Regions from separate parts of the Aromatoleum petrolei genome, predicted to be linked through region 1. Evidence: riboswitches for the same ligand, from Rfam matches in the RefSeq annotation. Region 1 holds a riboswitch; each other region holds the start of a gene.
What was found. A riboswitch is a leader RNA that binds a small molecule or an ion and turns the genes downstream of it on or off. The one in region 1 is predicted to bind cobalamin.
Positions count from the first base shown of each region.

Region 2: it holds a riboswitch for cobalamin, as region 1 does, so the genes downstream of both, cobM (precorrin-4 C(11)-methyltransferase) here and cbpA (modified peptide precursor CbpA) in region 1, are expected to answer to the same signal.
Region 3: it holds a riboswitch for cobalamin, as region 1 does, so the genes downstream of both, ToN1_RS15075 (TonB-dependent receptor domain-containing protein) here and cbpA (modified peptide precursor CbpA) in region 1, are expected to answer to the same signal.
Region 4: it holds a riboswitch for cobalamin, as region 1 does, so the genes downstream of both, bluB (5,6-dimethylbenzimidazole synthase) here and cbpA (modified peptide precursor CbpA) in region 1, are expected to answer to the same signal.

Region 1 is NZ_CP059560.1:5,301,205-5,308,872, reverse strand. It holds gene ToN1_RS24210 (CaiB/BaiF CoA transferase family protein) at 383-1,582, opposite strand; gene ToN1_RS24205 (alanine/glycine:cation symporter family protein) at 1,775-3,298, opposite strand; gene ToN1_RS24200 (sigma-54-dependent transcriptional regulator) at 3,570-5,093, shown strand; cobalamin riboswitch at 5,188-5,377, shown strand; gene cbpA (modified peptide precursor CbpA) at 5,434-5,610, shown strand; gene cbpB (peptide-modifying radical SAM enzyme CbpB) at 5,607-6,986, shown strand; gene ToN1_RS24185 (CPBP family intramembrane glutamic endopeptidase) at 7,216-7,557, opposite strand; gene ToN1_RS24180 (DUF1631 family protein) at 7,638-7,668, opposite strand, start outside.
Region 2 is NZ_CP059560.1:2,198,725-2,206,392, forward strand. It holds gene ToN1_RS10060 (DEAD/DEAH box helicase) at 1-1,434, shown strand, start outside; gene rquA (rhodoquinone biosynthesis methyltransferase RquA) at 1,493-2,185, opposite strand; cobalamin riboswitch at 2,400-2,621, shown strand; gene cobM (precorrin-4 C(11)-methyltransferase) at 2,766-3,572, shown strand; gene ToN1_RS10075 (sirohydrochlorin chelatase) at 3,572-4,528, shown strand; gene ToN1_RS10080 (precorrin-8X methylmutase) at 4,532-5,218, shown strand; gene ToN1_RS10085 (cobalt-precorrin-5B (C(1))-methyltransferase) at 5,232-6,395, shown strand; gene cbiE (precorrin-6y C5,15-methyltransferase (decarboxylating) subunit CbiE) at 6,374-7,668, shown strand, end outside.
Region 3 is NZ_CP059560.1:3,299,527-3,307,194, forward strand. It holds gene rfaE1 (D-glycero-beta-D-manno-heptose-7-phosphate kinase) at 1-909, opposite strand, end outside; gene cobC (alpha-ribazole phosphatase family protein) at 983-1,534, opposite strand; gene ToN1_RS15055 (adenosylcobinamide-GDP ribazoletransferase) at 1,519-2,289, opposite strand; gene cobT (nicotinate-nucleotide--dimethylbenzimidazole phosphoribosyltransferase) at 2,298-3,347, opposite strand; gene ToN1_RS15065 (diguanylate cyclase) at 3,433-4,869, opposite strand; gene cobU (bifunctional adenosylcobinamide kinase/adenosylcobinamide-phosphate guanylyltransferase) at 5,019-5,561, opposite strand; cobalamin riboswitch at 5,647-5,883, shown strand; gene ToN1_RS15075 (TonB-dependent receptor domain-containing protein) at 6,018-7,668, shown strand, end outside.
Region 4 is NZ_CP059560.1:3,751,988-3,759,655, forward strand. It holds gene bluB (5,6-dimethylbenzimidazole synthase) at 56-811, opposite strand; cobalamin riboswitch at 857-1,061, opposite strand; gene pyk (pyruvate kinase) at 1,100-2,548, opposite strand; gene ToN1_RS17040 (cache domain-containing protein) at 2,745-3,623, shown strand; gene ToN1_RS17045 (hypothetical protein) at 3,735-3,983, shown strand; gene ToN1_RS17050 (phosphoglycerate kinase) at 4,085-5,269, opposite strand; gene gap (type I glyceraldehyde-3-phosphate dehydrogenase) at 5,335-6,351, opposite strand; gene tkt (transketolase) at 6,449-7,668, opposite strand, start outside.

The DNA of each region.
Region 1 (7,668 bases):
GGCACGATCACGAAGTCCGGATAGCCCACGATACTCACGATCCGGTCGAAGCCGGCTTCCTCCGGCGCATCCTGCACGATGCCGACCGGAGGTCCTCACGCGAATTCGCCCCGAATTGGCACGGCGGCACGCCGTGAGATCCTTCCTCGCTGACGGGTAAGGTGTTTCGATAGAAATGCTGTACCAATCAACTGTTCCACTTATGGGCATGTTAAGTGGGGCTTCTTGCGGAAAAATGGTTGTAAAACAGTTGCTTGCGGAGTTTTGCGGAGAGTCCCGATCTCTCCGCTAGAGCACCTGATAAAGCCCTGATTTTCAGGGCTTCATCTTTCGCCTTCTTCGGTACGCCCTCGGTGGCCTGCTTCGCAAATGCCGGGGCGCCTCAGATCGCCCCGGCTGCGCGTAGTGCGGCGATGGCCGTTGCGTCGTAACCGAGCTCGCCAAGCACGCTGTCGGTGTGCTCGCCCAGCGCCGGTCCGATCGTTTCAGCGCCGCCGGGCGTGAGCGAGAGCTTGGGCACCACGCCCGGCATGCGGCAATCGCGCCCGCCGGGCAGGGTCACCAACTGCAGCATGTCCCGCGCAAGGAATTGCGGGTCAGCGAACATATCGGCGACCGAGTAAATGCGCGACGCGGGAACCTCCGCGGCGGCGAGTGCGGCCAGCACGGTGGCTTCGTCGTGTTCCGCGACCCAGGCGTCGATCAGTGCGTAGATCTCGTCCCGCCGTGCGTCGCGCCCGGCGTTGTCTGCCAGCGTCCGATCGTCGGCCAGATCGGCGCGGTCCATCGCCAGCATCAGCCTGCGGAAGATCGCGTCGCCGTTGGCGCCGATCGCCACGTGCTTGCCGTCGCGCGTCGTGTGCGTGTTCGACGGCGTGATGCCCGGCATGATGTTCCCGGTGCGTTCGCGCACGAAACCGAACACGTCGAATTCCGGTACCAGCGACTCCATCATCGCGAACACCGCTTCGTACAACGCCACGTCCACGACCTGCCCGCGACCGCCATTCACCTCCTTGTGGCGTAGCGCCATCAGCGCGCCGAGTGCCCCCCACAGTGCCGCGATCGAATCACCGATCGAGATGCCGGTCTTCACCGGCGGTCGGTCCGGGAAGCCGGTCACGTAGCGCAGCCCGCCCATGGACTCGCCGATCGCGCCGAAGCCAGGCTGTTGCGCCAGAGGGCCCGTCTGCCCGAAGCCGGACAGGCGCAGCATCACGAGGCCGGGGTTGATCGCCGACAGCGACTCCCACCCCAAGCCCAGCTTTTCCAGCACCCCCGGACGGAAGTTCTCGATCACGATGTCGGCCTCGGCGACGAGCCTGCGAACCACCTCGACGCCATCCGGTTGCTTGAGGTTCACCGTCACCGACTGCTTGTTGCGCGACTGCAGGTACCACCACAGCGAGGTGCCTTCATAAAGCTTGCGCCACTTGCGCAGCGGATCGCCGCCGTCGGGCGATTCGATCTTGATCACCTCCGCCCCGAATTCACCGAGGATCCGTGCCGCAAAGGGCCCGGCGATCAGCGTACCAAGTTCGACGACCTTGATTCCGGCGAGGGGTTTGGCGGTGGAGCTCATTGCAGGGTGTTCCTCGTTCGTTGGCGCGGTGCGTGCGGCAGGGAGCCCGAAGGGTAACGCCATTCTTGTCCTGGCGAGGCGGTTACATGATCGGCGCCGCGCCGGCATGGCCAAAAAAACGGGGCCGCAGACGGCGGCCCCGGGGAAGTACCCGCTTTTGCGACGGGTTGAGAGAACGAGAGGGTGGGGCGCTCAGTCGCGCGCCGCGGCGGGACTCACTTCGAGACCCACAGGCACATGGTTCGCGGGTTGCGCATGCGGCCGGCGCGCATCGGCGACGTTGCCGGCGGGGCGCTTCCAGTGGTCCGCATTGCGGATTCCGAGCTTTTCCGGATCGAAGACCGGTTCCAGGCCGGCGGCCTTTTGCGTCTCATAATCCTTCAGCGCGACGAGAGCCGGTTTCTGCACGATTAGGATCGCAACGATGTTCAGCCACGCCATCAGGCCCACGCCGACGTCGCCGAGGTCCCACGCCGCGCCCGCGCCATTCACGCAGCCGTAGGTGACGGTCGCGATGATGCCCAGCTTGAGGACGAATGACAGCCAGGGACGATGGACCTTGCGGTTGATGTAGGCGATGTTGGTTTCGGCCATGTAGTAGTAGGCCACGATGGTCGTGAAGGCGAAGAAGAACAGCGCCAGTGCGACGAAGCTCGAACCGAAGCCCGGCATCACGGTCTCGACGGCCGCCTGCGTGTAGGCGGGGCCGGTTTCGACACCCGGCAGTCCATTCACGATCATCGTGCCGTCAGGCGCCTTGACGTTGTACATGCCCGTCGACAGCAGCATGAAGGCGGTCGCCGAGCACACGAACAGGGTGTCGATATACACCGAGAACGCCTGCACGTAGCCCTGCTTGGCCGGGTGCGAGACTTCGGCCGCGGCGGCCGGATGCGGCCCCGTGCCCTGGCCGGCTTCGTTCGAATACACGCCGCGCTTCACGCCCCATTGCACTGCCATGCCGAGTACCGCGCCGAAGCCGGCCTCGAAACCGAAGGCGCTCTTGAAGATCAGCGCGATCATCGAGGGCAACTGGTCGATGTTCAGGAAGACGATGACCATCGCAACCAGGATATAGGCGAGCGCCATGAAGGGGACCACGATCTCGGCGAACTGCGCGATGCGCTTGACGCCGCCGAAGATGATGAAGCCCAGCAGGATCGCGATGCCGGCGGCGCTGACCGCGGTGTCGATGCCCCAGGCGTTGTTCAGGCCCGCGGCGATGCTGTTGGCCTGGACGCCGGGCAGCAGCAGGCCGGTCGCGATGATGGTGGAAACGGCGAAGATCCACGCGTACCACTTCTGCCCCATCGCCTTCTCGATGTAATAGGCCGGGCCGCCGCGATAGAGGCCCTGGTCATCCTTTTCCTTGTAGATCTGGCCCAGGGTCGATTCCACGTATGCGGTGGAGGCGCCGAGGAAAGCGACCATCCACATCCAGAACACCGCGCCGGGGCCGCCGAAGGTGATTGCGGTGGCGACTCCCGCGATGTTGCCGGTGCCGACGCGGCCCGAGAGCGACATCGTCAGGGCCTGAAAGGACGAAACGCCAGCGTCGGAGCCCTTGCTCTCGAACATCAGGCGGATCATCTCCTTGAAGCCGCGTACCTGCATGAAACGTGTGCGGATGGAGAAATAAAGGCCGACACCCAGGCACAGATAGATCAGCGCCGGGCTCCAGATGTAGCCGTTAAGCGTGTTGATGATTTCAGTCATTGTTTTGGTCTCCTCGCGAGTGGAACGCCGATCGGTCGCCGCTGCGAACCGGGCCGGCCACCGCCAGATAGCAAAGGTAATGCCAGCAAAAAAAGTATCGATGAAACAATTGGTTATACGGATTCTCCGTCTGACTGGATGTGTTGGTGTTACGATTACGTTCCACTGCACGGCTCGCGCACTTTAAGAAATCGCCTTGAAGCTTGATTTACAAGGCGTATCCGCGAGTGTAGCGTTAACGTTACGCCGTTTCTTATTCGTGACACTCCGCATGCGTATCGTCGTTTTCTTCGATGACCGGGTCGGCATCGCACAGGAACTCCTCGCGGTGCTGTCGAGCCGCGACGTCAACGTCACGGCCGTGGAAGTCGAACCGCCGCACATCTACATCGAGGCACCGACGCTCGACGAGGCGGCGTTCTCGCGCCTGCGTCGCGTGCAGGGGGTGAGGTCGGTCGAGGTCGTCGACATGCTCCCCGGCGTCCAGCGGCGCCTCTACCTGGAAGCCTTGCTCGCGTCCCAGGCCGATCCCGTCTTCGCCATCGACGCGGTCGGGGTAGTCGTCATCGCCAACGGGGCGGCGGTCGCCGCCAGCGGCCTCAGCGAATCGGCCCTGCTCGGGACGTCGATGGCCGAACTGCTCGGCGACGCGGACTTCGGGAAGCGCCTCGTCGTCGAGGGCTACCACCTGCCGGTGCGCGAGATCGAGCTGAACGGCGAGTCCTTCATGCTCGAAACCCTCCCTCTGCACGAGAGCAGCGGCCGGGCCGCCGGCGCGATGCTGACGCTGCACGCGCCGAGCCGCATGGGCGAACGGCTGAGCGCCCTGCAGAACTACGGGGCCGGCGGCTTCGATACCATCGTCGGCACCTCGTCCGAGATCGAGCAGCTCAAGCAACGTGCCGCCCGCATGGCGCTGGTCGACGCGCCCCTGCTGATCACCGGCGAAACCGGCACCGGCAAGGAGTTGCTGGCACATGCCTGCCACGCGGGCAGCAATCGCAGCACCCAGCCCTTCTTTGCGCTCAACTGCGCAGCCCTGCCGGAGAGCCTCGCCGAGAGTGAACTGTTCGGCTACGCCCCGGGGGCGTTCACGGGTGCCCTGCGCGGCGGCAAGCCCGGCCTGCTCGAACTGGCCGACGGCGGCACCGTGTTTCTCGACGAGGTGGGCGAGATGTCGTCCTACCTGCAGGCCAAGCTGCTGCGCTTCCTCAACGACGGCAGCTTCCGCCGCGTGGGCGGCGACCGCGAGCTGAAAGTGGACGTGCGCGTCATCAGCGCGACCCATCGGCCGCTCGAAGACATGGTCGCCGCAGGCCACTTCCGCCAGGACCTGCTCTTCCGTCTCAACGTCCTGAACCTCCACATGCCGGCGCTACGCGAACGCCCGGGCGACATCCTGCCCCTCGCGCAACTCTTTCTCGCCCGCGCCTGCGCCCAGGCCGGTCGCCCTTCGATGCGACTCGCGCAGGACGCCTGTGCGGCGCTCCTCGCCAACGCGTGGGCGGGCAACATCCGGCAATTGCAGAACGTCATCTTCCGCGCCGTGACCATGGCGGAACGTAGCATCATCACCGCCGACGACCTGGAGCTCGCGCAGTCCGATCGCACGCCGGACATGCCCGTTGAAATCGGCGTGGACACGCTCGAGTCGGCCGTCGCCGATTTCGAGCGCAGGCTGTTGCAGCGCCTGTACCTGGAGTTTCCCTCGACGCGCAGGCTCGCGAAACGCCTGGGCACCTCGCACACGGCGATCGCCGCGCGCCTCAAGCGCTACGGCATCGGGCAGGCTTGATCTCGATGGAATAGGCCCGCCGTCGCGGCCAGTGCGTATCGGGGCTTTCGATCGCATCCGCGAAGACTGTTGACCGGTGCAGCCCGACTAGGCAAAAATTCGGCTTCCTTTCGGTTCGACGAAACGGAACACGGTGCGAATCCGTGGCGGGCCCGCCGCTGTATCCGGGGACGGCCGCTGCCAGGTTGAAGAAACCAGCCACTGACGGGGACAACCCCGGCGGGAAGGCGCAGCGATCCGGCTGATCCGGTAGCCAGAAGACGTGTCGAACCGATCTGGAGCCAAGGCAAGGGCTCCGGCTGACTGCATGCTCAAAGCGTGCCGTGAGCCGGAGCCCTTTTTGTTTTTCTATCTCGAGGAATGGATCATGACCCAAAATGTTCAAACGCAAGCCCAAAGCCAACAGGCAGCCCCGGCGCAGAACGCCGCTCCGACCATCGCCGTCCGCAAGAGCTGCAACCCGGAGGGCATCGGCCTGTCGCACTATGTGCTGATGGACAGGAAGGCCGCCAAGTGACGGCCGCCCTCCCGAGCCGGGCCCTGGCGGGCCCCGCCTTGATCCCGGTGGACATCGGCCACGCAGTCTATGCGGCGGTGACCGACCCCCAGACCGCCTTCTGGGCTTTGGTGGACAAGAGCCGCCTGGCCGAGTCGCTGGCCGATGGTCCGTTGCTGGAGGCCTATCGTGGACAGGCGGAAGCCTTCGGGCGGGAACTGCATGCGCTGCGCTTCGAATTGAAGCCTTCCGGCGTCTATCTCAATCCGACCGAGCGCTGCAATCTCAATTGCACTTATTGCTATCTCCCGGGCAGCCAGCGCAAGTCGGGGCAGCACATGCCGGTCGAAACCCTGGTCGCATCCCTGGGGCGGCTGCGGGAGTATTTCCGCTCGGTCATGCCCGAGGGCAGGAAGCCGCGCGCGATCTTCCACGGCGCCGAGCCGCTGATGAACCAGGCTGCCGTGTTCGCTGCCATCAGCGAATTCGCCGACGATTTCGCCTTCGGGGTACAGACCAACGGCACCCTGCTCGACGATGCCGCGGTCGAATTCCTGACCCGTCGCAATGTGAGCATCGGCCTTTCCCTGGACGGCCCGGTGGCAGACATTACCGATGCCACCCGCCGCACCTGGGGCGGCAAGAGCGTGCACGAGAAGGTGCTGGCCGCGATGGCGAAGTTGAAGGGGTATGGCTCGTGGAGCGTCATCACGACCTGCACCACCGAGAACCTGCCTTATCTGACGTCGATGGTCGAGCTGTTCCATGCGAACGAGGTGCCGACCTGCATGCTCAACACCTTGCGCTGCACGCTGCCCGGGGCGCGGGGGGTGAAGCCGGCGGACGGGGAGATGGCCAAGGCGTTCTTTGCCGCGCTCGACCGCAGCCATGAGTTGTATCGCGAGACGGGGCGCAAGCTGGTGGTGGCCAATTTCGCCAATATCCTGATCGGCATCCTGGCGCCGACGGCGCGACGGCTGATGTGCGACATTTCGCCCTGCGGCGGTGGTCGCGCATTCTTCGCCCTGGCGGCCGACGGCAGCCTCTACCCCTGCAGCGAGTTCATCGGCCTGCCGCGCTTCAACGGCGGTTCGCTGCTGGTCGATGGCGGCGTGGAGGCGGCGCTGGCGTCCGACGCCTTCAGGACGGTGACGGGGCGTGACGTGGACAAGTTCAGTCCCTGTGGCGACTGCGCGATCCGCCATTTCTGCGGCTCGCCGTGCCCGGCCGAGGCGCATGAGATGAACGGCGGGATGGAGAAGATCGGCGCCTTCTGCGAGTTCTACAAGGAGCAGGTCAATTACTCCCTGCGCCTGATCGCCGACGGCAAGGCCGACGACTATCTGTGGGACGGCTGGGACGAGGGCACCGAGACGGTGTTCAATCTCTCTCTGTGAGCTTTTGCAGGGTCGCGCAGATGCAGCAAAGGCCGGCCCATGCCGGCCTTCTTCGGGACACGCAAGCGCGTCCTGCGATCCGTGGCGGCGCTGCGGATCCTCGCAACCGCCACCCATATTGTTGCGGCTCGCGCCTTGCCACAGGCTGCAATCTGCCGCTTTCGTCCAGGCCCTTGATTCACGAGGCGGAACGCCAGAGCAGGCAAAGCGGCAGATGGTGCTGCCAAGGTCATTGGCGTGGGGCGTCGCGATCCTCTTCGCGGATTTCGCGCAGCACTTCCCCTTCAATCACCAGATTGTCGGCCGGCGGCGGGCCGCGCCGGGCCGAACCTTCCGCCTGCGCTTTCTGCATTGCCTTGCGCAGATTGCGGGTCTTCCACCAAACATATCCCCAGATCAGCCCTCCTGCTGCGACGACGACGGCAAAGAACAGGATGGAGAAGGTCAATGCCAGGCCGAACACGAGTACGGCAGCGGCTATCGCCGCGACCTTTTGCAGCGGACCGACAGGCTTGGGCGGGTTTTGCTTCAGGTTGTTGAAGAGGGCATCGAGTCTCGGATCGCGTTGCATGCAGGTTCCTGCTAGTGGAGTGGCTTGCAGATGGACGGGAGATGGCGACGAGAGTTCCGCCAAGGTGGAACCGATCCCGCTCAGGCGCGTTGGTCGAGCGACCTGATCGCG
Region 2 (7,668 bases), 2.3 Mb from region 1:
ATCCAGGCGCAGGCCATTCCGCTGGTGCTGGCCGGTGGCGACCTGCTTGCCGCAGCCCAGACCGGCACCGGCAAGACCGCGGGCTTCACGCTGCCGCTGCTGCACCGGCTGTCCACCACCTCCGCCAGCGCCCCCAAGGCCGGTCGTCCGCGCTGCCTGATCCTGACCCCGACGCGCGAACTCGCGGCACAGGTCGAGGAATCCGTGCAGACCTACGGCAAGCACCTGCCGCTGACCTCGATGGTCATGTTCGGCGGCGTGAACATCAATCCGCAGATCACGGCACTGAAGAAGCGCGTCGACATCCTCGTCGCGACCCCCGGGCGTCTGCTGGACCATGCCGGGCAGAAGACGGTGGACCTGTCCGGGGTCGAGATCCTCGTCCTCGACGAGGCCGACCGCATGCTGGACATGGGCTTCATCCGCGACATCCGCAAGGTGCTCGCGCTGCTGCCGAAGCAGCGCCAGAACCTGCTGTTCTCGGCGACCTTCTCGGACGAGATCCGCTCGCTCGCCAACGGCCTGCTGAACAACCCCGGCTGCGTCGAGGTCGCTCGCCGCAACACCACCACCGAACTGGTCGAACAGTCCGTGTATTCGGTGCCGCAGAAGCAGAAACGCGACCTGCTCGTGCATCTGGTGAAGGAACACGACTGGCATCAGGTGCTGGTGTTCACGCGCACCAAGCACGGCGCCAACCGGCTGGCCGAATACCTCGGCAAGCACGGCATTCCGGCCGCGGCGATCCACGGCAACAAGAGCCAGGCGGCGCGCACGCGCGCGCTGTCGCAGTTCAAGGACAACTCATTGCCGGTTCTGGTGGCGACGGACATCGCGGCGCGCGGCCTGGACATCGACCAGTTGCCGCAGGTGGTGAACTTCGAGCTGCCGAACGTGCCGGAAGACTACGTGCACCGCATCGGCCGCACGGGCCGCGCCGGGGCGACGGGCAAGGCGATCTCCTTCGTCGACAGTGAGGAGCGGCCTTATCTGGCGTCGATCGAGCGCCTGATCAAGCGCAGCATCGAGCGCGCCACGGTGCCGGAATTCGTGACCCACGCGCCCGATCCGGGCGACAACGACCGCCCGCCGCGCGATCCGCGCCAGGCGTCGGGACGGCGCAATGACGGCCGCGCTCCGCGCCAGCCGCAGACCGAACGTCCCGCGCCGCGGGCGCAGGCACATGGGGCGAACCGCCAGCCGGCACGCCAAGGCGCGCAAGGCCCCGCGGGCAACGGCGGCAAGCCGGCGAATCGCCCGGCGCACAACGGCGAGACGAACCGGAACGGTGCGCCGCGCGGTCAGGACGCAGGCGCCACTCGCGCGCCGCGCACGGGCGATGCGCCGCGCGCAGCGGCACGTCCGGATTCGGGGCGCAGCCCGGCGCCGCGCGCTGCGCTCTTCAGCGCCAAGCCGGGCAATCGGCGCGACTGAGGCGGCAACCAAGCCGGCAATTGCGGCGGCAACTGAGCGTCACCGCGACGGGGGCGGCTCAGCCGCGCCGCACCCCGACGACTTTTTGATAGAGACCACCGAACAAGGTGGTCTTTTTCCATTCGAACCCCTCGCCCCGCGGCGAAATCGCAGTGATGTCGACATCGAGTAGCGAAGGGGCGAAAGGCTCGAGCCAGCGGAAGACCTGCGCCATGACGGGACGCAGGGGATGCCAGGGCCGGGTGCGATGGTAATCGACGAACACGATCTTGCCGCCCGGCTCGACCGCCCCGAGGAGGTTGTGCACGATGCACGCCCGCTCGACCGGCGGGACTTCATGCAGCAGGAAGAAGCAGCACACCGCCTCGTGTGACTCGGGTGCGAGGCAATCGGGCCGCGCCAGGTCGCCCTGGCGCACCTCGGCGTGCGTGAGTCCGTCGAGCTTGCGGCGGGCATTCGCAACCTGGATCGGCGCGACGTCGATGACTTCGAGTGCGCCCGTGTCGCCGACACGCTCGGCGAGCAGGCGCGAGAACGGTCCGTAGACACACGCGGCCTGCAACAGGCGCTGACCCGGAGCGAACTCCTCGACCGCTGCGCGCATCAGGCGCCGGGCGTTGCCCCACAGGATGGCGGAAACGACCCATTCCTTGTCCAGCCAGGGCAGGGTGCGATGGCTCAGATAGGCCCAGTGATAGGTGCGCGACAGGTAGGACGGCACGGCACAGGCGTTTGTCGCAGGCTGCATCATGGCGGGATCGGCAGAAATCTGTGTCATGCCCGCCAGCATAACCGGATCCGCTGAAGCGGGGAACGCCGAGTGCATACTCCGGCAGTATTCACGGGGATGCGGACTCCCCGGCATGGGCAGGCGGGGCTGGCTGGCGCTTGCCGCGGCGGCTTCCGTCCGAGGTCGCTGCCCGAGGTCGCAGCACTTGCATCGCGGGATGAATATCGCCTATGCTCCGCGCTGAATTCGATCCGGGTTCCCCTGCGTGCGACCGCGCGCCGGGGTGAAACGGGAAGTCCGGTGACGTCCGGGGACATGCTCCCCCGACCAGTCCGGCGCAGCCCCCGCTGCTGTAAGCCTGACGGATCCGCCACATGCCACTGAGCCTTGCGCTCGGGAAGGCGGCGGAATCCGGTGGAAGGCGAGCCAGAAGACCGGCCCGATCGATTTGGAAGGTTTGTGCCCCGGGGTGTGGGCTTGCCGACTGGAATCCGATCGCGTCCGCTGCGGGCTTCTGCCCGTTCGCGCCGTCTCATCGACCCAGCCTCAAGTTTCGTTTCCGCTTCCCCGGTGCGTGTTCAATGCACTCGCGGGGAGCCGTATGCATTCCAAGTCCCAGCCGGGAACCGTGTGGTTCGTCGGCGCCGGTCCGGGTGATCCGGACCTGATCACCGTGAAGGGCCGCCGCCTGCTCGAACAGGCGGGCGGCATCCTGTTCGCCGGCTCGCTCGTCGATCAGGCGGCGACACTCCACGCCCCCAAAGGCTGCACGATCCGCGACTCGAAGGACATGACGCTCGAGGAGATGAGCGCATGGCTGATCGACGCGGCATCCCGCAGCGAGACCGTCGTGCGGCTGCAGACCGGAGATCCTGGCCTGTACGGAGCGTTGATCGAGATGACGCGGCTGCTCGATGCGGCGGGGGTGCGGTGGAAGGTCGTGCCGGGCGTGTCCTCGGCGCTCGCCTCCGCTGCCGCCGCCGGCGAAACGCTGACGCTGCCGGAAGTCACGCAGACCGTGATCCTCACCCGCGTCGCCGGCCGCACGCCGATGCCGGCGGGCGAGGAGCTCGATGCGCTCGCGGCGCACCGCACGACGTTGTGCATCTTCCTGTCGATCACGCTGCTGCACGAGGTGCAGGACGCGCTACGCCGCGCCGGCTGGCCGGAGGACGCGCCCATCCTCGTCGTGCAGAAGGCGAGCTGGCCGGGCGAGGAGAAGATCGTGCGCGGCACGCTCGCCGACATCAAGAAGAAGTGCCAGGCAGAAAGAATCGCCTCGCAGGCCATGATCATCGCCAGCCCCGCCCTGGGCGCACGCGACTGGCCGGAGATCGCCCGTTCGAAACTCTACGACCCGGCCTTCAGTCACCGCTTCCGCCGGGCCAACGTCACGGAGAACGCATGATGCAAGACACCACGATCCTGCTGGTGGGCCACGGCTCGCGCAATCGCGCGGGCAACGACGAGATCGAACGCTTTGCCGCCGAATGGCGCGCGCGCCGCCCGGAGTGGCGCATCGAGGCCTGCTTCATCGAGTACGCCGACGTGCTGCTCGACACCGGGCTCGACCGCGCCGCCCGCGGGGCGAAGCGCGTGATCGTGATCCCCTTCATCCTCAACGCGGCGGGCCACGTGAAGATGGAGATCCCGGCGGCGATCGAGGCGGCGCGCGGACGCCATCCGGGCGTGGCCTTCGACTGCACGCGCCACCTCGGCGTGGGGCGCGAGATCTTCGAGGTGCTGATGAACCAGCTCGACCGCCTGATGCGCGCACTGCACATGCCCGATCCCTGCACGACCGGCGTGATCCTGCTCGGCCGCGGCTCGTCGGATGCGGGCGCGAACGGCGAGCTCGCAAAGATGGCGCGCTGGATCTTCGAGGATACCGACCACGAGCTCGTCGACCTCGCCTTCACCGGGGTGACCTGGCCGCGGCTGGAAACGGCGGTGCAGCGCCAGGTGCGCCTGGGCATGACCCAGATCGCGGTGGTGCCGGTGTATCTCTTCACCGGCGTGCTGATCGAGCGCATCGACGCGCAGCTTGCGCGGCTGCGCGCGCAGTACCCGCAAATCGCCTTCGCGCTCGGCACGCATTTCGGCTTCGACGCGGGGATTTTCGGGCTGGTCGAGGCACGCGTCGCGGATGCCGGCGGCAATGAAGGCAGTCTCCTCGAATGCGATGGCTGCAAGTACCGCCTCGCCGCCGAGGCCGAACACCTGCACGACCACAGCCACACGGCAGGCCACCACGCGCACGCCGGGCACGACCACCTATACCACGATCACGGCCACGCCTGTTCCCACCACTCATCGACCAACAACCGACCGCACGCCGGTTGCACCCACCACTCCCACGCCTGAACCATGCACACGAACGTCGTCACCGAACAGCTCACCGCCGCCGGACGTGCGATCGAGCACGACTCCTTCGCCATCATCGACGCCGAGGTGGGCGGCCACGACTACGGGCCGGACCAGTGGCCCGTCGTGCGCCGCATGATCCACGCCAACGCGGACTTCGAATTCAACGGCCTGACCGATTTTCACGGCGACGCGGTGGCGGCGGGCCTCGCAGCGATCATCAGAGGCGGCACACGCATCGTCGCCGACGTCGAGATGATCTGCGTCGGCCTGTCGGCCTCGCGCCTCGCGCACTTCGGCATGAGCACGCACCAGTTCATCTCGGACGCGGACGTGATCGCGCAGGCCAAGGCCGAGGAGACCACGCGCGCCGTGCAGGCGATGCGCAAGGCGCACCGCCAGGGGCTGCTGGACGGCGCGATCGTCGGCATCGGCAACGCGCCGACCGCGCTGATCGAGGTCGTGCGCCTGATCCGCGAGGAAGGCGCGCGCCCGGCGCTGGTGATCGGCATGCCGGTCGGCTTCGTGTCGGCGGCCGAGTCGAAGGACCTGATGGCGGAAGTCGATGAGGTGCCCTGGATCGTGATCCGCGGCCGCAAGGGCGGCTCGACGCTGGTCGTCGCGGCGATCCATGCGCTGCTGGGGCTGGCCGAAGCGCGCCAGCGCGAACAGCAAGCGCAGACGGCTTAAGCGGGGGCGAACCATGGCAGCGGACCACGCCTTGCCGGAGAAGGTACGCAAGGGCGACGCGAAGCGCGAGCGCGGCAACCGCACGGGCTTCACGACCGGCGCGAACTCGGCCGCCGCGGCGACCGCGGCGACGCTCGGCCTCGTGCATGGCGAGGTACCGGCCGAGATCGAGTGCGTGCTGCCGAACACGATGCACGTGACGTTTCGCATCACCGAGGGCCGCATCGAGGGCGACTGCGCCCACGCGGTGAGCATCAAGGACGCGGGTGATGATCCGGACGCGACCGACAAGGCGCACCTGAGCGCCGACGTGCGACGCATCCCGAACGGCGGCGGCGAAGTGATCCTGAAGGGCGGCCCGGGCGTCGGCGTGGTCACGAAACCGGGCCTCGGGCTCGAAGTCGGCGGCCCGGCGATCAACCCGGTGCCGCGGAAGAGCATCTGCGAGAACGTCGCACGCGCCGGCGCCGCGATCCTTGCCGCTGGCGACAGCCTGGAGGTGACGATCTCGGTGCCCGGCGGCGAGGAGATGGCGAAGAAGACGCTCAACGCGCGCCTGGGCATCCTCGGCGGCATCTCCATCCTCGGCACGACCGGGATCGTGCGGCCCTACTCGACCGCGGCGTTCCGCGCGAGCGTGATCCAGGCGGTCGACGTCGCCGCGAACCAGGGCCAGACGACGGTGGTGTTCACCACCGGCGGGCGCACCGAGAAGTGCGCGATGCGCGAGCTCCCCGAGCTCGACGAGGCCTGCTTCGTGCAGATGGGCGACTTCGTCAAGGCGGCGTTCTCGACCGCGGTAAAGCACGGGATGCAGCGCGTCGTCGTCGGCGCGATGGTCGGGAAGCTCACGAAGATCGCGCAGGGCCTGTCGGTGACGCACGCCTGGCGCGAGGAGATCGACCGCGCGCTGATCGCGGAGGCGGCGACCGAGGTCGGCGCGCCGCCGGACGTCGTCGAGCAGATCCGCGCCGCCGAGACCGCGCGCTTCGCCGCCGAAAGCCTCGCCGAACTGGGCCTCACCGTGCCCTTCCACCGCGCGCTCGCGATGCGCGCGATCCGTTCCTTGCGCGAACGCTATCCCGGCCCGCACCGGCTGACCGTGCTCGCGTGCAACTTCGAAGGCGTGCCCATCATCACCGTGGAGGAATCGGAATGTCTGACCTGCGCTGCCTGATCCTGGGCATCCTCGACGACGGCTGGGAGGGGCTCTCCGCCGCCGGCCGCGCACGGCTGGCCGCCAGCCGCATCATGATCGGCGCGCGCCGCACACTGGATCTCGTCGCGCCGCATCTGGGCGGTGACATCGAGCTGCGCGACATGGACGGCGCGCTCGGCAAGACGCCCGAATGGGTGCGTGCCGCGCTCGCCGACTGCCTGCCGGTGACCGTGCTCGCCACCGGCGACCCGCTGTGCCACGGCATCGGGCGCTTCCTGATCGACAAGCTCGGGGCGGGGAAAATCGAGGTGCAGCCCGCGCCCTCGACGATCGCGCTCGCCTGCGCGCGACTCAACAAGACCTGGCAGGACGCGGCGATCCGCTCCTGCCACGGCGCGGATGCGGGCGAATGGTTCGAAGGCGCGACACCCGAGCACGGGCTGTATCCCATCGTCCGCGCGGTCGCCGAACACACGCGCGTCGCGGCCTTCACGGGGCCCGCGAACAGCCCGGACCGCATCGCGCGGGCGCTCCTCGCCGCGGGCTACGGCGACGATTTGTGCATTTCGGTCGCAGCACGGCTGTGCCTGCAGGACGAGGAGATCTTCACCGACCTCGCGCTCGCGGAGGCGGCCACCCGCGAATTCCCCGCCCCGAACATCGTCGTGATCGACGGTGCGACCGCTTCCGCCCCCCGCGCCGTGTTCGGCTTCGAGGACGCTGACTTCGTCCAACGCCAGCCAGAGAAGGGTCTGATCACCAAGCTCGAAGCGCGCGCGGTGTCGCTAGCGAAGCTCGGCCTGCGCGCCGACAGCCTCGTCTGGGACATCGGCGCCGGATCGGGCTCCGTCGGACTGGAGGCCTCGCGCATCGCCCGCCTCGGCCACGTCTGGGCGATCGAGAAGAACAGCGCCGACGCCGCGAATGCACGCGAAAACGCCCGCCGCCTGCAGGCGACGAATTACACGCTGGTCGAGGGCAAGGCGCCGGACGGCCTGGACGCGTGGCCCGATCCGGATGCGGTCTTCATCGGCGGCTCGGGCGGCGAGCTCGCGCAGCTGATCGCGCTGTGCCTTGCGCGCCTGAAGCTCGCCGGGCGGCTGGTGATGAACTTCGTCACCATCGAGAACCTGGCGACCGCGACTGCGGCGCTCGCCGCCGCCGGCGCCGAGTGGGACGTGACGATGCTGTCAGCCGCGCGCAGCCAGCCGATTCTCGACATGCACCGGCTCGCGGCGCAGAACCCGGTTTGGATCGTGACCGCCAGAAGGAGTCCTTCCGCAACCACCGC
Region 3 (7,668 bases), 2.0 Mb from region 1:
GACGGTGGCCGTGCCGAGCTTGCCGACGACGACCCCGGCCGCGACGTTGGCGAGCGCCGTCGCGTCGGGCAGCGACAGGCCGCAGGCGAGCCCCGCGCCGAGCACCGCGACGACCGTGTCGCCCGCGCCGGTGACGTCGAACACGTCGCGTGCGCGGGTCGGCAGGTCGAGCGGCGCCTGGCCCTTCTGCAGCAGCGTCATGCCGCGCTCGGAGCGGGTGACGAGCAGGGCCTCGAGATCCAGCGCGTCACGCAGCGCCTCGCCGCGCTGGCGCAGGGTCGCCTCGTCGGCGCAATGGCCCACGACCGCCTCGAATTCGGACAGGTTCGGGGTGATCACGGTCGCGCCGCAGTAGCGGCCGAAGTCCGTGCCCTTGGGATCGACCACCACCGGCACCCGGCGTTCTCGCGCGACGCGGATCAGGCTGCCGACCTGCGCCAGCGTGCCCTTGCCGTAGTCGGATAGCACCACCGCACCGCTCGCACCGATCGCGTCCTCGAAAGCCTGCTCGATGCCGGCGCTCTCGAGTACCGCGAAGTTGTCCTCGAAGTCGAGGCGGATGAGTTGCTGGTGGCGGCTGATGATGCGCAGCTTGGTGATCGTCGGGTGTTGCGGCGCTTCCAGCAGGCGGCACGCGACGCCGCCGGATTCGAGCCGCTCGCGCAGCAGGCGTGCGGCCTCGTCGCGGCCCACGAGGCCGACGATCTCGGCGCCGGCGCCGAGCGAAGCCGCATTGAGCGCGACGTTGCCGGCGCCGCCGGCGCGGAATTCGTCCCCCTCTACCTTGACGACCGGCACCGGCGCCTCGGGCGAGATGCGCGTCGTCGAGCCGTGCCAGTAGCGGTCGAGCATCACGTCGCCGACGACGAGGACGCGACCGGCGGAAAAATCGGGCAGGGAAGGCAGCATCAGGGAAGGACTGCTACGGGCAGCGCGTTGAAAAGTCTGCGATTATCCCACGAACCGGGTAGTGCGCGATGTTTCAGCGGTTGAACCACCTCAGCACGACGCCCCAGTCTTCGACGTCGAGGCGCGCGACGTGGCCGCAGGCGAAATCGAGGCCCAGCCAGCGTTCGGGGGGCAGGCCCAGCAGGTGGCCGGCGATCGCGCGCAGCGGGCCGCCGTGGGCGACCACGACGACGGGGGCAGCGGGCGCTGCGGCGCGCAGGGCGTCGAGCCAGTGCAAGACCCGCACGCTCATGTCGCGCGCCGATTCGCCGCCGGGGGCGCGGAAGCCCAGGGGGTCGTCGGCCCAGGTGTCGATCGCGGTGCCGATGTCGGCGTAGGGGCGCAGTTCCCATTCGCCGAAGTGCATTTCCTTGAGGCGATCGTCGAGAACCGGGGCGCCGAGTTCGGCAGCGAGCAGGCGCGCCCGAGCGAGCGGGCTCGCGTGCAGCACATAGTCTGCCGGCAGCAGCGGGCGCAACCGCGCCGCGACCTCCGCGGCGGATTCCGCGAGGCCGACGTCCGACTGTCCGTAGCACACGCCCGCCGGAACGTCCGGCCGGGGGTGGCGGATCAGGTGAAGTTCCATGCCGAGAGGATGCCCAGATAGATCGCCAGTTCGGTCGCCTGCTGCGTCGCGCCCAGCAGGTCGCCGGTGTAGCCGCCGAGGCGGCGTACGAAGTAGCGCGCGGCCCACCCGGTCACGGCGACGGTCGCGATCAGCGCGGCGGCCGCTTCCTGCGGCGCCTGCAGCGCGAGCGGCAGGACGCCAAAGGTCGTCGCGATCGTGAGTTCGGGCGTCGAAAGCCGGCGCGCAAGCGGCTTCGCCTTCGCCGTCTCGTCCTCGCGCACGTATTCGAGGGTGTGGATCAGGCTGGTCGAGGCGAGCCGCGACAGCGGATGCGCGACGAGCAATGCGATGGCGACGGCGGTCGCGCCCGCTGCGGCCAGTTCGACCAGCGCCGCGGCCTTCGCCAGCAGCATCAGCACGAGGCCCACGGTGCCGTAGCTGCCGATGCGCGAGTCCTTCATGATCGTCAGCACCTGGGACTTGTCCCAGCCGCCGCCCAGTCCGTCGCAGGCGTCGGCCCAGCCGTCCTCGTGGAAGGCGCCGGTGGCGCGGATCGTCACCGCCATCGACAGCAGCACCGCGAGGGTGGGCGGGAGGAACTGCGCGAGCGCCAGCCAGCTCGCCGCGCCTATGCCGCCGACCACCCAGCCGACCAGCGGGAAGTAGCGCGCGGCGTGGTTCAGGCGCTCGGGCGACCACGGTACCCACGCTGGCACCGGCAGGCGCGTGAAGAAGCCCAGCGCGGTGAAGAAGAGTTCAAGCTGGTAGCGCATCCGGGCTGTCAGGCGTTCTTGTCGCTGACGCCGGCCGAATCGAAGCTCGCCATCTCGTTGAGGAAGTTCGCCGCCGCCTGCAGCAGCGGGAAGGCGAGTGCGGCACCGGTGCCTTCGCCGAGGCGCAGGTCGAGCTCCATCAGCGGATCGACGCCGAAGTGCTTCAGCTGTGCCGTGTGGCCGGGCTCCTTCGAACGGTGTGCGAACACGCAGTAATCGAGGATCGCGGGCGCGATCGCGTGCGCGACGAGCAATGCCGAGGTGACGATGAAGCCGTCAATCAGCAGCGTCATGCGCTTTTCCGCGGCGCCCAGCATCGCGCCGGCCATCACTGCGATTTCGAAGCCGCCGTACTCGGCGAGCGCGGCGCGGGGATCGGTGGGGCGTCCGCCGCGGGCGAGCGCCTGGCCGAGCAGTTCGCGCTTGCGCACGAGGCCGGCGTCGTCGAGGCCGGTGCCGCGGCCCGTTACGGTGACGAGATCTGCGCCGCCGGCATCGCCGATCAGGCAGTGTGTGAGCAGCGAGGCCGCGGCGGTGTTGCCGATGCCCATTTCACCGAAGCCGACCACGTTGCAGCCGTTGGCGGCGAGCGTGTGGGCGAGTTCGCGGCCGCGGGCGAGCGCGGCATCCGCCTGCTCGGCGCTCATCGCCGGCGCGTCGAGGTAGTTTGCCGTGCCGGGGCCGAGCTTGGCGTTGATGAGGCCCGGTCGCTGGCCGAATTCGTGGTTCACCCCGCAATCGATGACGGTGAGCCCCAGCCCCATCTGGCGGCTGAACACGTTGATCGCCGCGCCGCCGGCGAGGAAGTTCTCGACCATCTGCCAGGTGACGTCCTGCGGGAAGGCCGAAATCCCTGCGCGCGCCGCGCCGTGGTCGCCGGCGAAGACCATGATGTGCGGCTGGCGCAGTTCCGGGCTGAGGGTCTGCTGGATGAGCCCCAGCTGCAGCGCCAGCGGCTCCAGGCGGCCCAGGGCGCCCAGCGGCTTGGTCTTGTTGTCGATGCGGTGCTGGAGATCGGCCGCGAGCGCGCGGTCGGGCGCGCAGATCTGAAATGTCATGGTGGCGGTATGCATGTGCCCTGAAAGGGCTGCGATGGTAGCACGCAGCCTGTGCCGCGGTGGCACGCGGCCCGCGCCGCGAGCCTCACGCCTGGGCGATGCTGCGGGCGGTGCCGTGCTGGCGGTTGAGGCGCTTGCCTTCCTTGGCGCGGCGCATGAGCTTGCTTGCCTGCTTGAGCAGGGTGAGGGCGTTGGCGCCTTCATTGCTCGAGATCGCGCAGCCCATCGAAACATCGAGCATGAACGTCTGCCCGTCAATCTGGATCGCCTCTCCCGCCACCGTGGTGACGGCGTTCGCGACGCGCTGCAGGTCGTCCATGTCGAACACCTCCTCGAGCGCGATCACGAACTGGTCGTTCTCCGGGCGTGCCACGGTGTCCTGTTCGCGCACGATGCTGCGCAGGCGCTGCGCGACGATCTTGAGGATCTCGTCGCCGACGTGCTGCCCGTAGCTGTCGTTGATCGAGCTGAACTCATCGAGGTCGAGCATCACGACGCCGATGCGGGTGTTGTGACGCTTGGCGCGGATGATGCCTTGGTCGATGCGGTCGGTGAGCAGGAGCTGGTTGGCCAGGCCGGTGAGCGGATCGTGATGCGACAGTTCCTGGAAGCGCTGCTCGCTCTCCTGCAGGCGAAGGGCGAGGGATTCGATCTCGTGGCTGCGTTGCGCCATGCCCTGGGTGAGGAACTGCTCCGATGCCTGCAAGGTTTCGATCGAATGCTCCAGGCTGGCGACCTCGTCGGCGTGTCGGGCGGCGCGCTCGCGCCAGTTCGAGCCGGTGCGTTCGGCCAGCGCGAGCGACATCGTCAGCACGCCGAACGTCCATGCAAGCTGGATCGCGTGAACCGGCAACCCTTCCGCGCGCAGCACCCCCGTGTGGGTGGCGAGGAAGAGCGCCGCGCCGACGAGCATGGCGGTCCAGCCGGCAATGAGAAGCCGCGCTCCCGGCAGTTTCTGCTGACGGCCATGCGCCGCGCACGCGATCGCCAGCAGTGCGAAGGCCGGGCTGATGCCGGCGATCAACGTGTTCGCGTAATCGCCTGGCAGCACGAAGGCGCCTGCCAGCGCGACGCCGAACAGTGCCGTGAAGACCTTGAGTGCAAGGTCGAGGCGCGGCGAAAGGGTCGCGGTGCGCAGGTATTCTCGATTTAACAGGGCTGCCGACACGCCGGCGAGGGCCAGGCCCAAGGGCTCTGCGGTCTTGGCCCAGCCACCGTCCGTTCCTCCGGGCGAAAAGCCGTGGAGCAGGCCGACGGCAAGCAGGCTGAGGCCGGTGCCGAATGCGAATCCTGCGTAAATGATGTAACTGCGGTCGCGGTTGGCGAGGAATTGGAGCAGCTTGTTGAGCAGCAGGGCGGCTGCAAAGCCGACGTAGAAGATCGTGGCCAGCAGGTTCGCCAGGAGCTTCTCGGCCTCCGGTTGGGCATCGGCCTGCGCAAAGGCCGCGACGGGAAGGCTCAGCGGGATCAGCAGGGCGAGGCGCAGGCGTGCGGCATCGAACGCCGTGCGGCGTTCGATCATCCCGCCAGTCGGTTGCGCGACAACGTCCATGACTGCCCTGTCGATCAGATCTTGTTACGAGCCTGCAATTCTAGGAGGCAAACGCGCTCAGCGTACAAGAAATCCACCCCGGCATGGGTAGCGCCAGGTCGCAGTGTTGCGGTTTTCCCTCAGGCGCCGCCCTTGAGTGTCAGCGGCAGGCCCGCGGCGACGAAGGTGACGCGCGCGCAGGCGGTAGCGGTCATCTGGTTCAGGCGGCCCGCCTCGTCGCGGAACACGCGCCCGAGAGGGGTGTCCGGGACGAGGCCCAGGCCGACCTCGTTGGCGACGAGCAGCACCTCGCCGCGCAGTGTCGGCAGAATCTCGAGCAGCGCTGCACGTTCCGCTTCGAGCACCGGCGGCAGGTCGGTGCCGGTCGGGATGTCGGCGCCTGCCAGCAGGTTGGAGAGCCACAGCGTCAGGCAGTCGACGATCACGCAGCGGCCTTCGCCGGCTTCGCGCGCCAGCGTTGCCGCGAGCATGATCGGTGACTCGACCGTGCGCCAGCCGGCCGGGCGGTCTTCCTGGTGGCGGCGGATGCGGGCCGTCATCTCGTCGTCGAGGGCTTCGGCGGTGGCGATCACGGTGACCGGCAGGCCGCTTGCGGTGGCGAGGCTTTCGGCGTGGCGGCTCTTGCCCGAGCGCGCGCCACCGAGAATGAGGTGAGCGGACATGTCTTTGGAATTGCGCGCTTTTTCTGCGCTGCGCAAAATTGCGGAACGCGCTATTATCCGCCCCGCGCCCGTTTTCGGGTGCGACGTGTTACAGGTGCCCGACGGCGACTCCCGCCCGAGGGTTAAACGGGAAACAGGTGCGCGAACGGCTCCCCGAGCCTCCCTCGCAATGCCTGTGCTGCCCCCGCAACGGTAAGTGGACGCAAGGCGCATCCAACCGCCACTGGACGAGAGTCCGGGAAGGCGATGCGCTCGGAGCGGGCTCCGCCATGGAGCACCGTCCAGCCCACGAGCCCGGATACCGGCCCGGACACGAGAAGGCGGAAGTGCCGCGGGGATGCGGTGACGGGCGTGCATTGCAGCGACTCGACGTGTGGTTTCCCCGGGCGGCGCTTCCATTGTGAAGATGACCGGCATTGCGGGGACGCGACTGCCGGCGCAGGGAGAATCCCAATAATGAACATCCGCCTGTCCGCCATCGCCGTCGCGGTGGCTGCCGCGTTGCCGTTTACCTCGGGCGCACTCGCCGCCAACGAGAAGACCGGTGACCCCGTCGTTGTGACCGCGACGCGCATGCCGACCCCGATCAACGAACTGCTCAGCGATCTCACGGTCATCGAACGCGAGGACATCGAACTCGCCGGCCAGGCCACATTGGCCGAATTCCTGGCGGCGCAGGCGAGCGTTCAGTTCTCGCAGGCGGGCGGCCCGGGGACCACGACGGGCATCTATCTGCGCGGCGGTGCGGCGAGCCACACGCTGATTCTCGTCGATGGCATGCGTACGGGCTCGGCGACCCTTGGCGAGCCGACCCCGCAGAACATCCCGCTGTCCCAGATCGAGCGCATCGAGATCCTGCGCGGACCGGCTAGCGCGCTGTACGGCAGTGACGCGGTCGGCGGCGTGATCCAGGTCTTCACGCGACGTGGCGAGACGGGCGGGCCGCGCGTCGACGCCTTCGCCGGCGCAGGCAGCTACGGACGCCGTGAAGCCAATGTCGGCGTGTCGGGCGCCGACCAGCGCTGGTCCTATAGCCTCTCGGGCGGCTATTCGGAGTCCGAAGGCTACAGCGCGCGTCGCAAGGCCGTCGCGGACCCGGACAAGGACGGTCATCGCGAAACGAATTTCGCCGGTAGCCTCGCGTTCCGCCCCGCCGCAGGGCACGAAGTCGGAATGTCCGTGCTGCATAGCGATCAGCGCGCCTGGTACGACAACCAGTTTTCGCCGCTGCCTGCGAACGTCCGCAGCGACAGTGTCGTGTCGACGCTGAAACTGTACAGCCAGAACCGCATCACGGACATCTGGGACTCGTCGCTGAGTGTCGGCCGTTCGATCGATGACGGCCGCGACCGTTTCTCCGAGTTCTCGCCCGAGGCGCACTTCACGACCGAGCAGGACCAAGTGATCTGGCAGAACACTTTCCGCCTGCCCGTCGGGCGCGTCATGCTCGGCTACGAGTATCTCGAACAGCACGTCGATACCGGCCAGCCGATCGCAGTCGACAGCCGTTCGGTCGGCTCGGTGCTGGCGGGTTGGCAAGGCAGCTTCGGTCGCAGCCGCCTGCAGGCCAACCTGCGCCACGACGACAATTCGCGCTTCGAGGACAAGACCACCGGCTCGCTCGCCTACGGCTACCAGCTGAGCGACCAGTGGCGTGTCCATGCGTCCTATGGCACCTCGTTCGCCGCGCCGACGTTCAACGACCTCTACTGGCCGGAGGACGTCTTCGTCTGTACCACCGCGATCTGCGGTTTCGACATGACGTTCCTCACCCGCGGCAATCCCGACGTCAAGCCGGAGGAAGGGCGCAATCGCGAACTCGCGCTGCATTGGGAAGGAACGAACGCCGCGGCGTCGGTGACCTACTTCAACAACAAGGTGCGCAACCTCATCGACTGGCAGTCGACGTTCCCGGCTCCCGACGTATCGCTGTTGATGCCGTCCAATGTGGCATCGGCGAAACTCGAGGGTGTCAGCCTCAGCGGCCGTGCGGACATCGGGGCCTGGCACGCTTCGGCGAACATCGACTTCCTGAAGGCGCGCGACGAGGATACGGGGGATCATCTGCAGCGTCGCGCCGATCGTACGGCGAGCTTCCGTTTGAGCC
Region 4 (7,668 bases), 1.5 Mb from region 1:
GCGGTGGGTCCGGCGAAGGAAACGGCATGCAACTACCCGCCGCCGCGCCGCCACGTCAGAGCGGTGGCAGCCCCCGGGCCGCGAGCGCCTGGGCTGCGCGCAGCTCTTCGCGCAGCGACTCGGCGTCCGCGTGCTCGCCGCCCCAGCCGTCGAAATGCACCAGCTCGTCGAGCGGCAGGCGCTGACGCCAGCCGGCCGTCTGCAGTTCAGGCTGATCGAAAAAGTGACTGACGTGGCCGATGCACAGGTAGGCGACCGGCATGACGCGCTCGGGCAGCGACAGGATCTCGCGGATCGCCGACTGACGGAAGATGCTCACCCAGCCGACGCCCAGTCCTTCTGCGCGGGCGGCGAGCCACAGGTTCTGCACTGCGCACACCGAGCTGTAGATATCCATCGCCTTGATGTGCGTGCGGCCGATCACGACGGGGCCGGCGCGGTCGCGGTCGCAGGTGATGCAGAGGTTGATCGGCGCTTCGAGGATGCCCTGCAGGCGCAGGCCGGAATACACTTCGCGCTGCTGGCCCTCGAACATCTGCGCCGCCTCGGCGTTGGCAAGCGTGAAGGCGTCGTGCACGCGCTGCTTCACGGCCTGGTCGCGGACAAGGACGAAGCTCCACGGCTGCATGAAGCCGACCGACGGGGCGAAGTGTGCGGCGGTGAGGATGCGGGCAAGCATGTCGTCGGCGACCGGCTCGGGCAGGAACTGTCCGCGCACGTCGCGCCGCGCGAGGATGTTGCGATACACGGCGGCGCGCTCGGCGTCGTCGAACTGGTGGTGGGCCTGGTGGCCGGGCGTGGCGGTCTTCATCGATTCCCCTTCTGAAGCGCAGTGGGCGGCGAACGGACCAGTCCGCCGCTGTTCTGCCTCCCGGCCGGTCTTCTGACTCGGGTTCGTCCCGCGCCGCGCCTTCCCGACCCGCGGGTCAGTGGCATCGTGCGGCGGCGGTCCCCCTCACAGCGTTGGGCACGTCGCGGAATCGCGGCGCTGCAGGCAGCACCGCTTCACCGCATTCCCGATTCTCCCGCGGATCGCGGGCACCGGGAGGCGTCATCGAAAACCTATCAGTCTAGCAGTCGCGGCGCGAGCGCTGCACGCTCATTGTTCGTTCAGGTGCGGGGCGGGGTGCTCGCCGACGCGCACGATCTTCAGCGTGTTCGTGCCGCCGGAGGCGCCGATCGGTTCACCGATCGTCAGCACGATCAGGTCGCCGTGCTCGACGACCCCCTGGTCGAGCAGGATCTGTTCGGCTTCCCACAGCAGCAGGTCGCGATCCTGGTGCGTCTGCGACATCAGCAGCGGGAACACCTCTCGGTACAGCGTCATCTGGTTGCGCGCGGGCAGTTCGGGCGTCAACGCGTAGATCGGCACGCCGCTGTTTAGGCGGCTCATCCACAGTGCGGTCGAGCCGGTCTGCGTGAGCGAGGCGATCGCCTTGACCTTCAGGTGCCAGGCGGTCCAGATCGCCGCCATCGCGATCGACTGGTCGATACGCGTGAACACGCGGTCGAGCACCTCACGGTCGAGCGTGACCTCGGCGGACTTCTCTGCCTCGAGGCACACGCGGCTCATTGCCTCGACGACATCGACCGGATACTTGCCCGACGCGGTTTCCGCCGACAGCATCACGGCGTCGGTGCCGTCCAGCACCGCATTGGCGACGTCCGACACTTCCGCGCGCGTCGGCACGGGGCTGCCGATCATCGATTCCATCATCTGCGTGGCGGTGATGGTCAGCTTGTTGCGGTCGCGTGCGGCGCGGATCATCTTCTTCTGCAGCGCCGGGACCGCCGCGTCGCCCACCTCGACCGCGAGGTCGCCACGGGCGACCATGATGCCGTCGGAGGCGTCGAGGATCTCGTCGAGGTTGGCGACCGCCTCGGTGCGCTCGATCTTTGCGATCAGCAGGGCTTCGCTGCCGGCGGCGCGCAGGAGTTGCTGCGCCATGTACATGTCGGCGGCGCTCTTGGGGAAGGAAACGGCCACGAAGTCCACGCCGATCAGGGCGGCGGTCTTGATGTCGTCCATGTCCTTCGCGGTCAGCGCGGGTGCGGTGAGGCCACCGCCCTGGCGGTTGATGCCCTTGTTGTTGGACAGTTCGCCGCCGACCCTCACCGTGGTGTGAATCTCGGCACCGATGACGCGATTGACCACCAGCTTGATGCGTCCGTCGTCGAGCAGCAGGACGTCGCCCGTCTTCACGTCCCTGGGCAGGTTCTTGTAGTCGAGGCCGACGCGCGAGGTGTCGCCCAGTTCGCAGTGGGCATCGAGGATAAACTCGGCATCCTTGTGCAGGAGCACCCGGTCGCCGGCGAACTTGCCGACGCGGATCTTGGGGCCCTGCAGGTCGGCGAGGATGCCCACCGGCCGGCCCGCACGCGCGGAGGCCTCGCGGATCGCCGTGGCGCGGGCGATGTGGTCATCCGCCTTGCCGTGCGAAAAATTCATGCGCACGACGTCGATCCCCGCATGCACCATGCGTTCCAATACTTGCGGGTCGGAGGAGGCAGGGCCCAGGGTGGCGACGATCTTCGTGTGGCGCGGCATGTTGTCTCCGTGTCGATATGCATCCGAGAACACGATTCTACCTGCGCGCGGCCCTCGTACGGCCCCTGCGCGGCCGGGAGGCAGGATGCTTGGTGCCCCGTTTGTCTGTGCCTGGATGATGTCTGTCTCTCGACAGATGCTGATGGTTCCTATAATTTTGCCTTCATCAATTTATTTGCCGGAACTTCCAGACGCCATGAAACTCGCTTCCATCGCCTCCCTGTTTGCGCTTGTTGTGATGGCGCCGCCCATGCTTGCCGCCGAATCTGCGTCTGTGGAGGGGGGGGTGGGCGCGCTCGTGCAGCGTGCCGACGAGAACCGCAGCATGCGCTTGCTCGACAAGGCAGTCGCGCGTTATCGCGAAGTGGGGGACGCGGCGTTCGATGAGTTCAACCGCGCCGCGGAATTCAAGGACCGCGAGCTCTACGTGTACGCCCTGGCCACGGACGGCACCATGCTCGCCAGCGGCGGGTCGTCGGTGGCGCTGGTCGGACGCAATGTCGCGACGATGCAGGATGCCGCCGGGAAACCCTTTTTCCGCGAAATGCTCGCCATGGCGGCGGCGAATGAGGCAGGTCGGGTCGAGTACCGCTGGCTCAACCGCATCGACAATCGCGAGGAGCCGAAGGTGACGCTGTTCCGCAAGGTCGGTGAGCGCATCATCGCCGTCGGCTACTACGTGCCGCGCGCGACCCCGGCGCAAGCCAAGGAGTTGCTTGAGCGTGCCGTTGCCACCGTCAAGGACAAGGGCGCCCCGGCGGCCGTCGCGGCGTTCAACGCGCTCGACGGGGGCTTCGTGCAGGACGATCTCTACGTGTTCGCGATCGAGTTGAAGTCGCAGCGTTTCCTCGCGCATGGCGCGATGCCCAAGCTGGTCGGCAGCGACGGGCGGGCGCTGCGCGACCCCAAGGGCAAGGCCATCGTCGCCGACATGGTCAACATCGTCAGCCGCAAGGGCGACGGGGAACTCGACTACGCATGGCGCAATCCGGTCACCGACAAGCTGGAGACGAAGCACTCGTTCATCCGGCGCGTCGACGACATGCTCGTCGGTGTCGGCTACTACACGCGCTGACGCATCCGGTTGACTTCGGACAATATCCGGCAGGGGGCAATCCGCGAAAATGCGCCGCCGCCGGATACGATGCCGCCCGGCGAATGATCACTCGTGAAGGATGAAGCGCCCATGATCGACGACGTTACCCGTTCCCTGCTCGACAGCCTGCCGCGCGGCGGCAGCTACGACCTTTCGGTCGCTCACGATCCCGCGAGCAACATGCACGCGCTCACCATCGTGATCGACGGCCAGAGTTTTCAGCCGGGGATCGGTTACGAGAGCAGTGACGATTTCGAGTTCGACCGCGACCAGATTGCCGACTACCTCGTCACGCGCAAGCAGAAGTGCGGCGGCTGCGGAAGCTGCAGCTGCGGCTGACAGCAGGATCGGCTCTGCGATACCAGTGAAAACGGCCACCTACGGGTGGCCGTTTTCATGCCCGGCCGCAGTATTGGCGGCCCGCGCGGGTGGCGACTGCGTCAGTCGTTGAAGCGCGCCTCGAGCGCCGCGATCGCGGGCAGGGTCTTGCCTTCGAGGAACTCGAGGAAGGCGCCGCCACCCGTCGAGATGTAGCCGACGTCCTGGGCGATGTGGAACTTCGCGATCGCCGCCAGCGTGTCGCCGCCGCCGGCGATGCAGAAGGCGTCGGAGTGGGCGATGGCGGAGGCCATCATCTTCGTGCCGCCGGCGAACTGGTTGTGCTCGAACACGCCCACCGGGCCGTTCCACACGATGGTGCCGGCGTGGGCGATGATGTCGGCGAGTTTTGCCGAGGTCTTCGGGCCGACGTCGAGGATGCGGTCGTGCGGGCCGACTTCCTCGACCGGGATGCGGTTCGCACGCGCAAGGGCCGAGACTTCGTCGGCGACGACGACGTCGACCGGCAGCGGCACTTCGGCCCCGCGTGCCTTCATGATGTCCATGACGGCCTGCGCTTCCTTGACCAGCTCGGGCTCGGCCAGCGAGTCGCCGATGCGATGGCCGGAGGCGAGCAGGAAGGTGTTGGCGATGCCGCCGCCGACGATCAGCTGGTCCACCTTCTGCGCGAGGGTCTTCAGGATGGTCAGCTTGCTCGACACCTTGGCGCCGCCGACGATCGCGACGAGCGGGCGTGCGGGTGTCTCGGTGGCCTTGGTGAGCGCGTCGATCTCGGCGCCCATCAGCATGCCGGCGCACGCGACGGGGGCGAAGCGGGCGATGCCGTGGGTCGTCGCCTCGGCGCGGTGGGCGGTGCCGAAGGCGTCATTGACGTAGATGTCGCAGAGTGCGGCCATCTTCTTCGCCAGTTCCTCGTTGTCCTTCTTCTCACCCTTGTTGCAGCGACAGTTCTCGAGCAGGACGACTTCGCCCGGCTTCACTTCGAAGCCGCCATCGACCCAGTCGCGGATCAGGCGCACGGGCTTGTGCAGCAGTTCGCCCAGGCGCACGGCGATCGGCGCGAGGGTGTCCTCGGCGCGCACTTCGCCTTCGGTCGGACGGCCCAGGTGCGAGGTGACCATCACGGCGGCGCCGTTGTCGAGGCAGTACTTGATCGACGGCAGCGAGGCGCGAATGCGGGTGTCCTCGACGATGTTGCCGGCCTCGTCCTGCGGCACGTTGAGGTCGGCGCGGATGAAGACGCGCTTGCCGGCGACATTGAGGTCGACGAGTTTCTTGACTTGCATGGATTCCTTCCCGATGTGAAAACGCCCCGCAGGGCAGGGCGTTGGATTGCTTTGGCGCGGGTGTATTACTTCGCGTTGTGGAACACGCGGGCGGCGTCGAGCATGCGGCAGGAGTAGCCCCACTCGTTGTCGTACCAGGCCAGCACCTTGACGAGGTTGCCGTCCATCACGCGCGTCTGCGTCGCATCGAAGATCGAGGAGTGCGAGTCGTGGTTGAAGTCCATCGACACCAGCGGATCCTCATTGACGGCCAGCACCCCCTTCAGCGGCCCCTTGGCGGCTTCCTTCATCAGCGCGTTGATCTCTTCCTTGGAGGTCGCACGGCTGGCGGTGAAGGTGAGGTCGACCAGCGAGACGTTCATCGTCGGCACGCGCAGCGCGAAGCCGTCGAACTTACCCTTCAGCGCGGGCAGCACCAGGCCCACGGCCTTGGCGGCACCGGTCTTGGTCGGGATGATGTTCTGCGCGGCGGCGCGGGCGCGGCGCAGGTCCTTGTGGCGCACGTCGACCAGCACCTGGTCGTTGGTGTAGGCGTGCACGGTCGTCATCAGGCCCTTCTCGATGCCGATGTTGTCCTGCAGCACCTTGGCGACCGGGGCGAGGCAGTTGGTCGTGCACGAGGCGTTCGACACCACGGTCATCGCTGAGGTCAGCACCTCGTGGTTCACGCCGTAGACGATGGTCGCATCGACGTCGTCGCCGCCGGGAGCGGAGATCAGCACCTTCTTCGCGCCCTGCTTGAGCAGCACTTCGGCCTTGGCCTTGGCGGTGTAGGCACCGGTGCACTCGAGCAGCACGTCGACGCCCAGGTCGCCCCAGTTCACGCCCAGCGGATCCTTGGTCGAGAAGAAGGGGATGCGGTCGCCATTGACGATCAAGACATTGTCGCCTTCAGTCTCGACCGGGAAGGCGAAACGACCGTGGGTCGTGTCGTACTTCGTCAGGTGGGCGTTGGTCGCCAGATCGCCGGAGGCGTTGATCGCAACGATCTCGAACTGGTCGCGCAGGCCCAGTTCGTACAGGGCGCGCAGCGTGCAGCGACCGATGCGGCCGTAGCCGTTGATGGCGAGTTTGATGGTCATCGAGGATTCTCCCGGAGCAATGATACGAACAGCACAATCCGAAAGCCGGCGCCGCGGACTGCCGGCGCCGACTGCGCCGGGAGCGCGGCGACGACGCTTACTTCACGATCTGCTTCACGGCTTCTGCGACCGCGTCGGCAGTGATGCCGAAATACTTGAACAGCTCGCCGGCGGGGGCGGACTCGCCGAAACGGTCGAGGCCGATCACCGCGCCTTCGAGGCCGACGTACTTGCGCCAGCCGTCAGTGACGCCCGCTTCGACGGCGACGCGCGGCAGGCCGGCGGGAAGGACTTCGCCCTGATAGGCGCGGTCCTGGCGGTCGAAGACGTTGGTCGAGGGCATGGACACCACACGCACGGCAATGCCGGCCTCGAACAGCGATTTCTGCGCCGCGACGGCGAGCGCGACTTCCGATCCGGTGGCGATGATCACCGCCTGCGGCTTGCCCCCGGCAGCGTCCGACAAGACGTAACCGCCGCGGCGGATCGCCGCGATCTGCTCCGGCGTGCGAGCCTGGAAGGGCAGGTTCTGGCGCGAGAACAGCAGCGACGAGGGGCCGTCCTTGCGCTCGATCGCGTGCGCCCAGGCCACGGCCGATTCGGTCGTGTCGCAGGGGCGCCACACGTCCATGTTCGGGATCAGGCGCAGCGTCGCGGTCTGCTCGACCGGCTGGTGCGTCGGGCCGTCCTCGCCGAGGCCGATCGAATCGTGCGTGAATACGAACAGCTGGCGCACCTTCATCAGCGCGGCCATGCGCAGCGCGTTGCGCGCGTACTCGCTGAACATCAGGAAGGTGGCGGTGTAGGGGATCAGGCCGCCATGCAGCGAGATGCCGTTGGCGATCGCGGCCATGCCGAACTCGCGCACGCCGTAGTAGATGTAGTTGCCGCCGGCATCCTTCGTGACGCCCTTGGCGCCCGACCACAGCGTGAGATTGGAGCCGGCGAGGTCTGCGGAGCCGCCGACGAGTTCGGGCAGCTTGGGCGCGAAGGCCTCGATGCTGTTCTGGCTCGCCTTGCGCGTGGCGATGGTTTCGGCCTTGTCGACGATCTTGGCGATGACCGCGTCGACGTGCGCCGACCAGTCGGCGGGCAGCTCGCCTGCCATGCGGCGCTTGAATTCGGCGGCTTCGGCCGGGAAGGCCTGGGCATAGGCGGCGAAGCGCTGGTCCCAGCCTGCTTCGAGGGCCGCGCCCTTGTCGCGCGCGTTCCACGCGGCGTAGACGTCGGCCGGAATCTCGAACGGCGCGTGGGTCCAGCCGATGTGCTCGCGCGTCGCGGCGATCTCTGCAGCGCCCAGCGGCGCGCCGTGCACGT